Regions from separate parts of the Mesorhizobium sp. 131-2-1 genome, predicted to be linked through region 1. Evidence: predicted binding sites of a transcription regulator. Region 1 holds the regulator's gene; each other region holds the start of a gene.

Region 1 (5,390 bases):
CGTTGAGCAGCGCGAAGGCGACCCCCGCGCAGGCTACGATCCCGACGGCCCAACTGGCGGTGGCGCCGATCGAGCCGCGTGGCCCGCCGCCCATCAGCTGGAAGGTGGCGTCGAGCGGCGCGACCGTGCGGCCGCTGGTGATCATCCATGCCATGCCGCGCCAGACCAGTAGGCCACCCAGCGTGACGATGAAGGCAGGCACCTCCATATAGGCGATGATGAAGCCCTGGAACGCGCCGATCGCCAGGCCAAGCACCACGCCGGCGGCGAGCGCGATGATCCAGAGCCAGGGATTGCCGAGCTGGAAGCCGATGACGCGAATGAGGAATTCGGCCTGCGCCACGCCCATGATCATGCCGACCACGCCTTCGACGGAGCCGACGGAAAGGTCGATGTTGCGCATGACGATGACCAGCACCATGCCGGTCGCCATGATCGCCACCGAAGAGGTCTGCACCGACAGGTTCCAAAGGTTGCGCGGGGTCAGGAAAAGTCCGCCCGACAACAGGTGGATGCCGATCCAGATGACCAGCAGCGCGCCGACCATGCCGAGCATGCGCGTGTCGAGTTCGGTTGCCTTGAGGAAGCGGCCGACGGCGCTGAGTTCGGCTGCCCGTGCCCGGTCCGCGGCGGCGACCGTGCTTGAGGTCGTATCGGTCATGATCTCCTCCCACCGGTCTGCCGTCTGGCGCGGTTGCCGGAACATGATGCTATTGGCTTTCCCGGCTCATTTGAAGCGGGAAGCCCTTTGACAGACGCCGCGGCTTTTGGGCCGCGGCGCCGAGTTATCAAACCGGCAAGGCCCGGCTTAGTTGCAGGCGGCGACGGCACCCGCGGCGACGCCGGCGCAGACTTCGTCCTTCTTGATCCAGCCCGCGTCGATGACGACGTTGAGGTTGTCCTTGGTGATCGCCACTGGCGTCAGGAACAGCGACTTGACGGTGTTGCCGCCCGGCGTGGTGAAGTCCTTGACGCCGGCGATGTCGGTCATCTTCTTGCCGTCGGCCAGTGCCGAGGCGATCTCGGCGGCGTTCTTGCCAAGCTCGCGAGCGTCCTTCCACACCGACACCGTCTGCGTGCCGAGCGCTATACGGTTGAGCGCGGCATGGTCGCCGTCCTGGCCCGATACTGGGACAGTTCCGGCCAACCCTTGAGCCGTCAGCGCGGCGACGACGCCGCCGGCGGTGCCGTCATTGGCCGCCACCACCGCATCGACCTTGTTGTCGTTGGCGGTCAGGAACTGCTCCATGTTCTTCTGGGCGTTGGCGGGCAGCCAGCCATCCGTATAGGCCTCGCCGACATTCTTGACCTTGCCGCTGTCGATGGCTTCCTTCAGGACTTCCATGGAGCCGGCGAACAGGAAATCGGCGTTCGGATCGGCGCCCGAGCCCTTGATGAAGACATAGTTGCCTTCCGGCTTGACCTTGAACACTTCGCGGGCCTGCATGCGGCCGACTTCCTTGTTGTCGAAGGTCAGGTAGAAGACGTCCTTGTTCTCGATCAGCCGGTCATAACCGACGACCGGAATACCCTCGTCCAGCGCCTTCTGCACCGCCGGCCCGATGGCCGAAGCGTCCTGCGCCAGCACGATCAGCGCATTGGCGCCCTGCGAGATCAGGCTTTCGACGTCGGTCAGCTGCTTGCCGGGATTGGACTGCGCGTCGGCGGAAATATACTTGTCGCCGGCCGCTTCGATGGCCTTCTTCATCGCCGCTTCATCGGTCTTCCAGCGCTCTTCCTGGAAGTTCGACCACGACACGCCGATGACCTTGTCCTTCGCCTGAGCGACCGACGCGAGCGTCAGCGACATGGCGACACCCGCCAGGATGGCGGCTGCAAATTTCTTCATAATATCCTCCCTGCGCCAACTGTGGCGCGACCCAGACTGGCCCTGAGGCCGGCATAGAGGCTTTTTTTCGAGCCCCGAAAAAATAGTGATCCAACGCCGGAGCGCTGTCAACATCGATTCTGATGGATTCGGAGGTGCTGGCGAATTTTTTTCGAGCCCCGGAATAAATAAATGACAGGCTGGCCGGCTTCTGCCAGTATTTATACGGTGTCGCCGACGGCCCTTCAGATCAAAAACGGCCGCGACGACCGGGAGGAAAATAGGGCATGTCGGTTGGAATCCGCCACGACGATCTGCGCCGACGCAACCGGGCGATGGTGATTTCGGCCGTGCGCCGTGCCGGCCAGCCGTCGCGGACCGAGATCGCCGCCACCACCGGCCTCAGCCATTCGACCATCTCGGCGATCTCGTCCGACCTGATCCAGGAAGGCATCCTGACCGAGAGCAAGGCCAGCGAGGCGGGTGCGCTGAAGCGAGGCCGGCCGCAGGTCGGGCTTGCCCTCAATCCGGAAGCCACGGCGGTGATGACGGTGGTCCTGTCGCTGAACTTCCTCTCCGTCGCCGTCATCGATTATGCCGGCCAGGTCATTGCCGAGGAGCAGCGCCGCCTCGACACGCTGACCATGCCGCGCGACGAGCTGATCGGAGAATGCGTCGCCATCGTCCGGCGCCGTTTCGAGGATCCCGACCTCGATGTCCGCGGCGTCGCCCGCATTGCCATGGGCATACAGGGCATCACCGACACCCATGCCCGCGCCATGCTGTGGTCGCCGATCACGCCGCAGACCGACATTGCCTTCGCCGACATACTGGAAGCCGAGTTCGGCGTTCCGGCCACCATGGAGAACGACTGCAACATGATGGCGGTGGCGCTGCAGTGGCGCGATCCCGAGCGCTACCGCGACGACTTCATCGCCATCCTGCTCTCGCATGGCATCGGCATGGGGCTGGTGCTGAAGGGAGAACTGTTCACTGGCACCCATTCCTCGGGCGGTGAATTCGGCCACATGATCCACCGGCCGGGCGGCGCGCTGTGTCGCTGCGGGCGGCGCGGCTGCGTCGAGGCCTATGCCGGCAACTACGCCATCTGGCGCAATGCCAAGGAGATGGGCGAGGATGCCGCGCCGGTCGATGTCAGCGACGCCGACATGCGCTCGCTCGCCGCCAGGGCTCGCGCCAGCGACGGCCCGGAGCGCGAGGCCTATCGCAAGGCCGGCGAGGCGCTCGGCTTCGGCCTCGGCAGCCTGTTCGCGCTGATCGATCCCGCGCCCGTCGCCATGGTCGGTGTCAGCGCCGCCGCTTTCGACCTGATCGAGCCGGCGCTGCGCGAGGCGATCGCTCAGACCGCCGGCGGCCAGCATTCGAAATCGATCTCCTTCGACACCGAGCCGAACGAACTGCCGCTGATCCGCGAAGGCTGCGCCATGCGGGCGCTCGGCTTCGTCGACCAGGAGATTTTCGCGCCGGGCGTCCAAGCGAAGGGCAGCGCCACCGGGAAGAACGTGGCCTGAGCGTCAATCTTCCCTGATCGCGTAGCCCGCACCGCGTATGGTGCGGATAACGTCGGGCATGCGGCCATTGTTGACCGCCTTGCGCAGCCGCCCGACATGCACGTCCACGGTGCGCTCGTCGATGTAGATCGTCTCGCCCCAGACATTGTCGAGTAGCTGGCTGCGCGAGAACACCCGGCCGGGATGGCGCATCATGAATTCGAGCAGTCGGAATTCGGTCGGCCCGAGCCTGATCTCGCTCTTCTTGCGGTAGACGCGGTGCGACTCGCGATCGAGCACGATGTCGCCGACCTTGAGCATGCTGGACAGGACTTCCGGCTTGGCGCGACGCAGCAGCGCCTTCACCCGCGCCATGAACTCCGGCGTCGAAAACGGCTTGACCAGATAGTCGTCGGCCCCGGTCGAGAGGCCGCGCACCCGGTCGCTTTCCTCGCCGCGCGCCGTCAGCATGATGATCGGCAGTCGCTCGGTCTCCGGCCGCATCCTGAGGCGGCGGCAGAGCTCGATGCCGGAAACCGCCGGCACCATCCAGTCGAGCACCAGAAGGTCGGGCACGTTCTCCTGCAGCCGGATCTCGGCCTCGTCGCCGCGCGTCACCACCTCGACCTGGTAGCCTTCCGATTCCAGATTGTAGCGGAGCAGCACCCCCAGCGGCTCCTCGTCCTCCACCACCATGATGCGTGGCGCGATCATCTGCAGGTCACCCTTCTTCTCAGGCCGCCGGCGCCGACATCGCCGTCTCGTCCAGCTTCGGACGATTGGCGGGCAGTTGCTGGCCGGTCAGCACGTAGTAGGCGTTCTCGGCGATGTTGGTGACATGGTCGCCGATGCGCTCCAGATTCTTGGCGCAGAACAACAGATGCGTGCAAGCGGTGATGTTGCGCGGATCTTCCATCATGTAGGTCAGCAGCTCGCGGAACACCGAGGTGTATTTGACGTCGATGCGTTCGTCGTCGTTGCGGAGCTTGGCGAGCGCAGCCGCATCCGCGGCGGCGTATTCCTCGATGACCCCTTGCACCTGGACCAGCACCAGCTGCGCCATGCCGTCGATGGAATGCGAGAGATCGCGCGGCGTGACGCTGAGGCCGACGGTGCCGACGCGCTTGGCGATGTTCTTGGCGAGATCGCCGATGCGCTCGAGGTCGCCCGCCATGCGGATCGAACCGACCACGGCGCGCAGATCGTTGGCCATCGGCTGGCGCTTGGCGATCAGCGTGATGGCGCGGTCGTCGAGCTCGCGCTGGCGCGCATCCATGATGGCGTCGTCGGACACCACGCGCTGCGCCAGCGCGTTGTCGGAATTGAGCAGCGCGCGCGTCGAGCCGGCGACCATCGAGCGGGCGAGATCGCCCATGTCGGCGATCAGCTTGCTGATCGCCCCGAGATCCTCGTCGAAAGACGCAACCGTATGATGTTCACCCATGATCCTGTCCTCGTGCTTGGAAATCAGCCGAACCGGCCGGTGATGTAGTCCTGGGTGCGCTTGTCGTCAGGGTTGGTGAACATCTTGTCGGTGGCGCCCTCCTCGACCAGGTAGCCGAGATGGAACATCGCCGTGCGCTGCGACACGCGCGCCGCCTGCTGCATCGAGTGGGTGACGATGACGATCGTGTAGTTCTGGCGCAGCTCGTCGATCAGTTCCTCGACGCGGGCGGTGGCGATCGGGTCGAGCGCCGAGCAGGGCTCGTCCATCAGGATCACCTCCGGCGACACGGCGATGGCGCGGGCGATGCACAGGCGCTGCTGCTGGCCGCCGGACAGGCCGGTGCCGGGCTCCTGCAGGCGGTCCTTCACCTCGTTCCAGATCGCCGCCTTCTTCAGGCTGGATTCGACGATCTGGTCCATGTCGGCCTTGCGCTTGGCCAGCCCATGGATGCGCGGGCCGTAGGCGACGTTCTCGTAGATCGACTTCGGGAACGGGTTGGGCTTCTGGAACACCATGCCGACGCGGGCTCTCAGTTCGACGACGTCGATGCTCTTGTCGTAGATATCCTCTTCGTCGAGCGTGATCTTGCCGGTCACGCGCGCCG
Region 2 (5,390 bases), 1.5 Mb from region 1:
GCAAGGTGCTGGCGATGATCTTCGACAAACCGTCGACCCGCACGCGCGTGTCCTTCGACGTCGGCATGCGCCAGCTTGGCGGCGAAACCATCATGCTGACCGGCACCGAGATGCAGCTCGGCCGTTCCGAGACGATCGCCGACACGGCCAAGGTGCTGTCGCGCTATGTCGACGCCATCATGATCCGCACGACCTCGCATGAGCGGCTGCTGGAGCTGACCGAGAACGCCACGGTTCCCGTCATCAACGGGCTGACCGACGACACCCATCCCTGCCAGCTGATGGCCGACATCATGACCTTCGAGGAACATCGCGGTCCGGTGGCAGGCAAGACCTTTGCCTGGACCGGCGACGGCAACAATGTGCTGCATTCGCTGCTCGAGGCCTCGGCGCGGTTCCGCTTCAACCTCAACGTGGCCGTGCCGGAAGGCAGCGAGCCCGACGAGAAGCACATCGACTGGTCGAAGGCCAATGGCGGCAAGCTGAACTTCACCCGCTCGGCCGAGGAGGCTGTCCACCAAGCCGATTGCATTGTCACCGACTGCTGGGTGTCGATGGGCCAGGAGCATCGCGCGCGCGGCCACAACGTCTTCCTGCCCTATCAGGTCAATGCGGCGCTGATGGCGAAGGCCAAGCCCGACGCGCTGTTCATGCACTGCCTGCCGGCGCATCGCGGCGAGGAGGTGACCGACGAGGTCATCGACGGCCCGCATTCGGTGGTGTTCGACGAGGCCGAGAATCGGCTGCACGCCCAGAAGGCGGTTTTGGCCTGGTGTCTGGGAGCTTGATCTCCGGAGGTGTGATGCCTATCTGCGGCGCATCACGCAAATCGAGCGCGTTTGGACGCATGCCCCCAAAAGGGCGGCATGGCCGCGCCCCGGAGCTTTGTCATGTTGGAAACCCGTCAAGTGACTGAACATCACCCGCAACTCGGCGAATTCGGCTATGCCGGCGACGATCACGTCGTGCCCTTCGAGGTCGCCCCGCTCGACGTGCGCGGCCGCACCGTCCAGCTCGGGCCGATGCTCGACGCCATTCTTGCCCGCCACGATTATCCGGAGCCGGTCGCCCGCCTGCTGGCGGAAGCCTGCGTGCTGACGGTGCTGCTTGGCACTTCGCTGAAGTTCGAGGGCAAGTTCATCCTGCAGACCCGCACCGATGGGCCGGTCGACATGCTGGTGGCGGATTTCTCCACGCCGCATGCGCTGCGCGGCTATGCGCGCTTCGATGCCGACCGGCTGCAGGCGCTGACCGCCGCCGGCGAGGTCTCGCAGCAGACGCTGCTCGGCAACGGCGTGCTGGCGCTGACCATCGACCAGGGCGTCCACACGCAGCGCTATCAGGGTATCGTCCAGCTCGACGGCTCCTCGCTGGAGGAGGCCGCGCGCACCTATTTCCGCCAGTCGGAGCAGATTCCGACCGATATCAGGCTGTCGGTGGCCAAGCTGGTGACCCCCGGTCCCGGCGGCGCCCGCGAGCAGTGGCGCGCCGGCGGTCTTCTGGCGCAGTTCCTGCCGAAGGCGCCGGAACGCATGCGCGTGCCGGATATTTCCGGCGGCGACGGCGATCCGCGCGAGGCGGTGCATGATCCGGCGGACAATTCCTGGCAGGAGTTGCTGGCGCTGCTCGGCACCATCGAGCCAACCGAACTGATCGATCCGACGGTCGGCGCCGAGCGGCTGCTCTACCGGCTGTTCCACGAGCACGGCGTGCGTGTGTTCGGCGGCGTGCCGGTAGCCGACCAGTGCTCGTGCTCGCGCGAGAAGATCCGTGGCATCCTCGCGGGCTTCTCCGCCGACGAGATCAAGGACAGCACCGAGGATGGGGGCATCCACGTCGCCTGCGAGTTCTGCTCGACGCAGTATGACTTCGATCCGACGGAGTTCGGCGCCGCTCAGTAAGGCTCACGCCCTCACCGGTTTGCCATGCAGACCGGTGAGGGCATCGCTTGTGGTCGTGACTATGACCGCTGGGGGTGCGCTTGCTAGTCGCACCCCTTTCGAACAATATCTCTCTGCGCCGGTTGCCGGTGGATATTGAGGGATTTTGCATCGGCGCTCTTGGGCGCCTCTATGTACAAACTCTTCAAGATCTTCCTATGGCTCGCATGCATTGTTGTCGCCATCAGCGCGGCGGGTGTCATCTATGCCGTTGTTGGAAGCCGGCAGAAGCTCGATCGCGTCGTAGACCTGAACGTCCAGCCGGTCACCGCCGCCACCAGCTCTGCCGCGCTTGAGCGCGGCAAATACCTTTTCGACTCCCGCGGCTGCGCCGAGTGTCATGGTCCCGACGGTGCCGGCAAGGTCATGCTCGATTCAGGAGGCTTCTTCGTGAAGACCCCCGACATCACCCCGGCCGCGGGCAGCGTCGTCGCCAACTTCACCGATCTCGACTGGGTCAAGGTCATCCGCCATGGAGTGAAGCCGGACAACCGGCCGCTGCTCGTCATGCCCAGCGAGGACTTCGCCCGCTACACGGACGACGATATCGCGGCCATCATCGGCTATGCCAGAAGCCTGCCCCCTGCCACCGGCACCCCCGCCGAGTTCCGTATTCCGCTTCTTGTTCGGCTGCTCTATGCGCTTGGCTTCGTCCGCGATGCCGCGGAAAAGGTCGACCACACCTTGCCTCCGCCGCAGCCAGTTGCCGCCACAGATGTGCTCGCCCATGGCGCCTATGTCGCCAATGCCTGCATCGGCTGCCACAATCCGTCCCTCAGCGGCGGCCCGATCGAAGGCGGCCCCCCCGATTGGCCGCCGGCGGCCAACCTGACTCCCGGTGAAGACAGCGCCATATCGCGTTACCCTACCGAAGCCGCGTTCGCCGCAATGTTCAAGAGCGGCAAGCGCCCGGACGGCAGCGTCGTAAGCAACGTCATGCCCTTCGCAATGCTCAAGGAATTCAGCAGCGAGGATGTCGCGGCTGTCTACGCCTACATCAAGACGCTTCCGCCCATGAAACCCGGTGAGAAAAAGGGGCCTTAGGCTGCTCATGGAGTAGAAGGCGGCGCTTCGACAGTAGCCCGGGCCGCGATGGTAGGGTTGCGAGCTGGATATCAGTTCACCGTCCGCCGCGTGCCCGGCAGGTCGAGCGAGAAGGCGGGGATGGCGACGTCGAACGTCTCGCCCCGCTTGTTGCGCATCGTGTAGTGGCCGACCATGATGCCCGACGGCGTCGAGAGCGGGCAGCCGGAGGTGTACTGGTAGCTGTCGCCGGGATTGAGCTCGGGCTGGTCGCCGACGACGCCGGCACCGCGCACCTCCTCCACGCGGCCGCTGCCGTCGGTGATGTGCCAATAGCGCGACAGCAGCTGCACGAACTCGTCCGACTGGTTGTCGATGGTCACGTGATAGCCCCAGACATAGCGGTTCTCCGACGGATCGGAGCGATCCTCCAGATAGAACGGCCTGACCTGCACTTCGATTTTGCGCGTGACGGCGCGGTACATGAGCTGCTCCAAACAGTTCGGGAACTTTCGGCTCGCTCCGCTATCAGGTCAACGATGCGTGATGCCCATCCCTTCCGTCCTTATGCGCACGTGCCGGCAAACAATGTCATTTAAGTGACACACGACAATGATGGTGTGCGCGGACCGTGCCGGGCGACTCATCGCTCTGTCGACTTGTTCAAGACGGCCATTCCCAGGCCGGCTTTTCCGGAGTGACCAGACCTCGATGGACCTGATCGCCATAGCCGCTGCCCTGCTTTCGATAGCCTTGCTTCTCGTCAATCTCGCCAGCATCCTGTTCGCGGCTTTCAGGCTTGAGCCGCCGCGCGGCGTGTCGCGGCCGGCCGGCCGGACGCCGCCGGTGTCGATCGTCATCCCCTCGCGCGGCATCGAGACGTTCACGCAGGAGACGCTCCAGCGCGCCTTCACGCTCGACTGGCCGCGTTACGAGCTCGTCTTCTGCGTCGCCCATGGCGACGATCCGGTGGTCACGCTGATAAACAGGGCGATTGCCCGGTTTCCCGAAGTGCCGGCGCGGCTGCTGGTCGGCGACGACCGCGTCAGCGCCAATCCGAAGCTCAACAATTGCGTCAAGGGCTGGGAGGCGGCGCGCCACCACTGGGTGATCCTCGCCGATTCCAACGTGCTGATGCCGCGCGACTATATCGAGCATCTGATGGCCGCCTGGCGGTCGGACACCGGCCTGGTCTGCTCGACGCCGATCGGCTCGCGGCCGGATGGTTTCTGGGCCGAGGTCGAATGCGCCTTCCTCAACACGCTGCAGGCGCGCTGGCAATATGCTGGCGAGGCGCTCGGTCTCGGCTTTGCCCAGGGCAAGAGCATGCTGTGGAACAAGCCCATGCTCGACGCCAATGGCGGCATTCGCGCCCTCGCCGCCGAGATCGCCGAGGACGCCGCCGCGACCAAGCTGGTCAACGGGCTTGGCCTTCGCGTACATCTCGTCGCTTCGCCCTTCGAGCAGCCGCTCGGCGAGCGCAGGTTTGGTGAGATCTGGTCGCGCCAGGCGCGCTGGGCGCGGCTGCGCCGCGTCACCTTCCCGCTGTTCTTCGCGCCGGAGATCATGACCGGTGCGGCGCTGCCGCTGCTGTTCGCGCTGTTGGCGGCGGCTCATTCCGGCGTCAGCCTGCCGGCCACCGCGCTTTGCGTGTTGGCGTTCGCCTACCTGCCGGAATGCGCGCTCGCCTGGGCCAAGGGCTGGTATCTATCGCCGCGCATCGTCGCCGCCATGATCGTGCGGGACGCGATGCTGCCGGCGATATGGGCGCGCGGCTGGCTGGGCGGCGCCGTCGACTGGCGTGGCAACGCCATGACCATCGGCACCAAGGCGGCCGAACTGCAAGAGACGCCGTCGAGCGCCTGACCGGCGCCTGTCTATTTCGCCGACTTCAGCGCCTGCTCGACATCGGCGAGCAGATCGTCCGCATCCTCCAGGCCGACCGAGAGCCTGAGCGTGCCTGGGCCGATACCGAGCTCGGCGCGCGCCTCGTCGCTGAGGTTCTTGTGCGTCGTCGTCGCCGGATGGGTGATCAGGCTCTTGGCGTCGCCGAGATTGTTGGAGATCAGCACGATGTCGAGCGCGTTCTGGAAGGCGAAGGCCGCCTGCTTGCCGCCCTTGACGTCGAGGCAGATCAGCGTCGAGCCGCCCGACATCTGCTTCCTGACGATCTCGGCCTGCGGGTGGTCGGCCCGGCCCGGATAGATGACACGGGCGATCTCCGGCCGTTCGGCCAGGAAGTCGGCGATCTTGCCAGCGCTTTCCGTCTGCTGGCGCACGCGCAGCGGCAGCGTCTCCAGCCCCTTGAGCAGCGTCCAGGCGTTGAACGGCGACAGGCTGGGGCCGGTGTGGCGGAAATAGTCGTGCAGGTTCTCGTCGATCCACTTCTTGTCCGACAGGATGACGCCGCCGAGGCAGCGCCCCTGG
Region 3 (5,390 bases), 630 kb from region 1:
CGTCAGCGGGCCCTGGCCAAAGGCGATCGGCATCCATTCGACCGAACCATCCTCGGCGAATTTGGCGACGTGCAGCGTGCCGTCGTCGAGCAGGTCCTTGTTGGCCGCGCGGTCGTCGGGGTTGAACTTGCCCGTGGTGACGAATTTGTAGGCATAGTCGAAGCGCTCGTCGTCGCCGAGGTAGAAGACGACGCGGCCGTCCTTGGCGACGATCGATTCAGCACCCTCATGCTTGAAGCGACCCATGGCGGTGCGCTTGCGCGGCACCGAATTCGGATCATTGACGTCGACCTCGACGACCCAGCCGAAGCGGTTCGGCTCGTTCGGCTCCTTGGCAAGGTCGAAGCGGTCGTAATGCGAGCCCCACTCATAGGCGCCTTCCGGAATGCCGAGGCGCTTGTAATTGGCGGCTTCCTTATGGCCTTCCGGCAGCTCGCCGGTGAAATAGCCGTGGATGTTCTCCTCGGCCATCACATAGGTGCCCCATGGGGTGACGCCGCCGGCGCAATTGTTGAAGGTGCCGATGACCTTGGTGCCGGAGGGATCGGCATTGGTCTTGACGCGATCATGGCCGGCGACCGGGCCGGCGAGCTGCATCTCGGTGTTGGAAGTGATGCGGCGGTTGAGCTTGCCATCGCGCACCACCTGCCACTTGCCGCCGTCCTTGCGGATCTCGACGATTGTGCCGCCATGCGCCGCCATCTCGATATCGACCTGCTCCTTGCTGAGCGGTGCCACCTCGGCCGCCTTCTTGCCGTCCTTGTCGACGATCTTGACGATGCCGGGGAACATCAGATGCGGGTTGGTGTATTCGTGGTTGACGACCAAGAGGCCGTGCTCGGCCGAGCCGTCGATCGCGATATAGCCGACATAGTCGTTGTTGTAGCCGAACTGTTTCGCCTGGGCCTCGGCCGACTGTTTCACCGGGTCGAATTCCGGTGAGTCGGCAAACAGCGGGTCTCCCCAGCGCAACAGCACGTCGGCGTCGTAACCCGGCGCGACATGGTGCTTGTCGTCGATGCCGGCCTCGAGCTCGTCGAACTTGAAAGCAGAAGCCTCGGCGGCGCGGGCATCGTCGGCGGCGACGAGCGCCAGCGGGCTGACGGTGGCGGCGATGGCCGAAACGGCCAGCGAACCCTTCAGGAACCCACGGCGCGAGAAGCGCGCGGCAATGATCTCACCCATGGTGCGGTTGTCGGTGGGATTGACGGCCGGGCCGTCATTCTCCTCGAGCAGGCTGGTGCGGAAACCGGTGTCAGCGGAGCGGGGATCGGTCATGAGCTTTCCTCTGGCTTCTTGGCTGGAGCATGTGACCTGTCGACCCGTAAAGCCGCTTGATCACATTTTCGTGACACGGGATGCGATTTCGGCGAATTATTTGCCGGCTCATGAGCTGCCCTGCCGATCCTGCCGTCATGCGCCAGCGGCAACCATGGTTGCTTGGGACATATTTTGCGACATCCGGCTTCGGTCCTGTCTGAGCGGGACGCCGGTCGGACGCGCTCTGCTTGACGGCCTCGCGCGCTTCGGAAACAAGGACTGCGGCGCATGACGATGGCGGCAACAGGAGAAATGGACCGTGAGTTTCTGGGGACTGGTGCAGCTTGGCGTTTCGACCGTGATCTTCCTGCTCGCGGCGACCGCGGCCAAGCAATGGGGGCTGGCGCCGAGCCTCGGCAAGATCGTGCTGACGCTGGCGCTCTATTCGATCGGCAATCTGATCATGCTGAGGCTGATCCGCGAATTCGGCATGTCGGTGTCGTTCAGCCTTTCGGCGGTGATTCAATTGGTATCAGTGAACGTCGTGGCGCTCGCCTTCTTCGGCGAGAGGGTCAATGCGCTGCAGGCAACCGGGATCGTGCTGGCGATCGCCGCCGTGGCGCTGATCACGCTCGGGCCTTATATGCAGCGGCTTTAGTCGGACCCCCAAGCTGATGAAGTCCTTCGCAACCGCCCTGCTCAACAAGATCGAGTTCCCCGTACTATTGGCCGGACTGGTGATCGCCGGCGGTCTGTGGGGCTTGGAGGAGCTGATGGAGGTGGCGCGCGCGACCACGCCGCATGCTTTCGACACGGAGATCATGCTCGCCTTCCGCCAGGCGGGGCAACCCGACGTCCCGATCGGCCCGGCCTGGCTGGAAGGGGCGGTGCGCGACATCACCAGCCTTGGCAGCACCAGCGTTCTGGTGCTGCTGACGACAGCGGTCATCATCTACCTGCTGCTGATCCGCCGGCCGACGACCGCGCTGCTGATGTTCGTCGCCGTGGCGGGCGGGCAAGTGCTGTCGAGCCTGCTCAAGTTTGAAGTCGACCGGCCACGACCGGATCTTGTTTCGCACCTCGTCAACGAGACCTCGCTGTCCTTTCCGAGTGGCCACGCCATGCTATCGGCGGTGACGTACCTCACCCTGGGCAGCATGGCGGCCCGCTTCCTGCCGGGACGCACGACGAAGACCTTTGTGCTCGGCCTTGCCATTCTGACGACACTGCTGGTCGGCGCCAGCCGCGTCTATCTCGGCGTCCACTGGCCGTCCGACGTGCTTGCCGGCTGGTGTGCCGGCTTCGCCTGGGCCATGCTGTGCTGGCTGGTGGCGCGCTTCCTGCAGCGGCGCCATGCGGTGGCGGACAGTGAGTGATCCATGTTTCATCCATGCTAAATGATGCTTGAAACATCATGATCCTTATATTATCCATTGATACTGCAGACTCAGACAAGGGTTCTGGCCGATGATCACCGCCCAGCAGATGCGCGCCGCGAGGGCGCTGGCCGGCATCGATCAGAAGACGTTGGCCGAGCGCGCCGGGGTTTCGCTTCCGACCATCCAGCGCATGGAGGCGAGCGACGGCGTCGTCAGGGGCGTGGTCGACACGCTGATGAAGGTCATCCAGGCGCTCGACGAGGCCGGGGTGGAATTGATCGGCGATAACCAGGCCAGCGAGCGCGGCGGCCGGGGCGTGCGCCTCAAGCCGGTCGCGCCGTCCAATCCGAAAGCTGAGCCGGCATAAGTCGCGACGGCGACCGCCGACAATCCTGCCGACGATCCCACCGCCGCAGTCTTTGTTATGCATGTCGTTGCCAAGACCGCTTCGCGCTATTGGGCGACATGCATAGGCGCGGAAGGCAGTCCATGGACCAGGTCCGGCGGGCAATCCATCAGCAGGCGCGGCCGACATTCGCCGAATTGTTCACCCCCAAGCTGGTGACAGTGCTGCGCGAGGGCTATACGGCAGCGCATTTCAAGGCCGACGTCATTGCCGGGCTGACGGTTGCCATCGTGGCGCTGCCGCTGTCGATGGCGATCGCGATCGCCTCCGGCGTCTCGCCCGAGCGCGGCCTCTACACCTCGATCGTCGGCGGCTTCATCATCTCGGCGCTCGGCGGCAGCCGCTTCCAGATCGGCGGCCCGGCCGGCGCCTTCATCGTGCTGGTGGCGGCGACGGTGGCGCGCGTCGGCGTCGACGGGCTGCTGCTGGCGACGATGATGGCCGGCGTCTTCCTGCTCGCCATCGGCTATCTGAGACTTGGCACCTATATCAAGTTCATCCCCTATCCGGTGACCGTCGGCTTCACCGCCGGCATCGCCGTCATCATCTTTTCCGGCCAGATCGTCGAGCTGTTCGGGCTGAAGCTCGCCGGCAAGGAGCCGGGACCGCTGGTGCCGAAGCTGATGGCGCTCAGCGAAGCGGCCGGCACGATCAATCCGGCCGCGACCTTCGTGGCGGTGCTGACCATCGCAACCATTGTCCTGCTCAAGCGCTGGCGGCCGAAATGGCCGGCAATGCTGATCGCCATCGGGCTGGCCTCGCTGGTCGTGGCGCTGTTTGCGCTGCCGGCCGAGACGATCGGCACCCGCTTTGGCGGCATCCCGCGCAGCCTGCAAATGCCTTCCATGCCGCAGATCAGCCTCGACAGGATGATTACCGTGCTGCCGGATGCCATTGCCTTTGCCCTGCTCGGCGCGATCGAATCGCTGCTGTCGGCCGTAGTCGCCGACGGCATGACTGGCCGGCGGCATCGTTCCAACTGTGAACTGGTGGCGCAAGGCTTCGCCAACATCGCCTCGGCCCTGTTCGGCGGCATCTGTGCCACCGGTACCATCGCCCGCACGGCGACCAATGTGCGAGCCGGCGCGCATGGGCCCGTCGCGGGCATGATCCACTCCGCCATCCTGCTGGCACTCATGCTGGTAGCCGCGCCTTTGGCCAGCTACATCCCGCTGGCTGCCCTTGCCGGCGTGCTGGCGGTGGTGTGCTGGAACATGTTCGAAAAGCAGGCCTTCGCCACGCTGCTGCGCACGTCGCGCGGCGATGCCCTGGTGCTGATGGCGACCTTCCTGCTCGTCATCTTCCGCGACTTGACCGAAGGCATCGTTGTCGGCTTCGTGCTGGGGTCGATCCTGTTCATCGACCGCATGGCCAAGTCGATCGCCGTCGAGGCCGACCAATCGCTGGTGCAGGAGGACGTCGCCGACCAGCCGAGCAGCTACGATTCCAGCGAGGCGACCGACACCGACACCGTCGTCTACCGCATCTCGGGCGCCTTCTTCTTCGGCGCCGCCTCGACGGTCGGCGCCGTGCTCGATCGCATCGCCGACCAGCGGAAGAATTTCATCCTCGACTGCTCGGCGGTGCCGTTCTTCGATTCCACCGCCGCCAACGTCATCGAGGGCGCGGCGCACAAGGCCAAGCGCGCCGGCGTGCGCTTCATCATCGCGGGTGCCGCGCCGCAGACGCGGCGCATGCTGATCAACCACGGCGTCAAGCGGCCGCTGGTCACCTATGCCGCCTCGATCAAGGACGCGCAGGCGCAGCTGAGGGGAAAACTGGAGACACAGTAGCAACCACGATCTGCCAGGGCGAAATGCGCCGTCAAACAGCCGCCTCGATCGGCTCGGCAAGCTTCGGGTTGGCGCGCGCCGCGATGAGACAGCCGGCGACGATGAGACAGGCCCCAGTCAGCGTCGTCCATGCCACGTCCTCGCCGAAGAAGAACCAGCCAAGCGCGATCGCCCAGATGAAGGCCGAGTATTCGGTCGGGATCAGATATTGCGCTTCGGCGCGGGCGTAGGACCAGCTCATCAGGAATTGACCGGCAAGCGACAGCATCGTCACCCCGACCAGGGGAAGCCAGAGATTGCCCGGCAGCGCAACGGCGAGCCACGGCGCGGCGAGACCAAGGATGATCGCGACGCAAAGGTTCTGGAACAGCATGATCTCGACTGGCTTGGCGACCAGCGCCTGTCGCCGGGCGAGGATCAGATTGTAGCCGTAGAACACTGTCGATATGAGCACCGCTGCCGTGCCAAGCAGGGCATCCTGCGAATAGTCTGCCTGGCCGAACTGGCCGGCCAGTATGATCGCGACGCCCGTAATGCCGGCCACCGATGCCC

The links. Region 1 encodes PhoB, which activates phosphate uptake and scavenging genes when phosphate is short. Its sites were predicted from a motif close to TGTCATNNANCTGTCAT; they were not measured.
Region 2: a site for PhoB is predicted at 3,553-3,569, ahead of JG743_RS32440 (ceramide glucosyltransferase). Genes of this name have one in related genera too.
Region 3: a site for PhoB is predicted at 1,338-1,354, ahead of JG743_RS03575 (PhoX family protein). Genes of this name have one in related genera too.

What each region holds. Positions count from the first base shown of each region.
Region 1 is NZ_AP023247.1:1,384,061-1,389,450, reverse strand. Features, by position in the region: gene JG743_RS06805 (sugar ABC transporter permease) at 1-661, opposite strand, end outside; gene xylF (D-xylose ABC transporter substrate-binding protein) at 809-1,849, opposite strand; gene JG743_RS06795 (ROK family protein) at 2,116-3,360, shown strand; gene phoB (phosphate regulon transcriptional regulator PhoB) at 3,364-4,053, opposite strand; gene phoU (phosphate signaling complex protein PhoU) at 4,073-4,783, opposite strand; gene pstB (phosphate ABC transporter ATP-binding protein PstB) at 4,807-5,390, opposite strand, start outside.
Region 2 is NZ_AP023247.1:6,755,386-6,760,775, reverse strand. Features, by position in the region: gene argF (ornithine carbamoyltransferase) at 1-788, shown strand, start outside; gene JG743_RS32455 (Hsp33 family molecular chaperone) at 867-1,901, shown strand; gene JG743_RS32450 (c-type cytochrome) at 2,073-2,984, shown strand; gene apaG (Co2+/Mg2+ efflux protein ApaG) at 3,056-3,448, opposite strand; gene JG743_RS32440 (ceramide glucosyltransferase) at 3,675-4,829, shown strand; gene JG743_RS32435 (O-succinylhomoserine sulfhydrylase) at 4,841-5,390, opposite strand, start outside.
Region 3 is NZ_AP023247.1:756,190-761,579, forward strand. Features, by position in the region: gene JG743_RS03575 (PhoX family protein) at 1-1,278, opposite strand, end outside; gene JG743_RS03580 (hypothetical protein) at 1,580-1,918, shown strand; gene JG743_RS03585 (phosphatase PAP2 family protein) at 1,935-2,636, shown strand; gene JG743_RS03590 (helix-turn-helix domain-containing protein) at 2,728-3,006, shown strand; gene JG743_RS03595 (SulP family inorganic anion transporter) at 3,129-4,838, shown strand; gene JG743_RS03600 (DMT family transporter) at 4,870-5,390, opposite strand, start outside.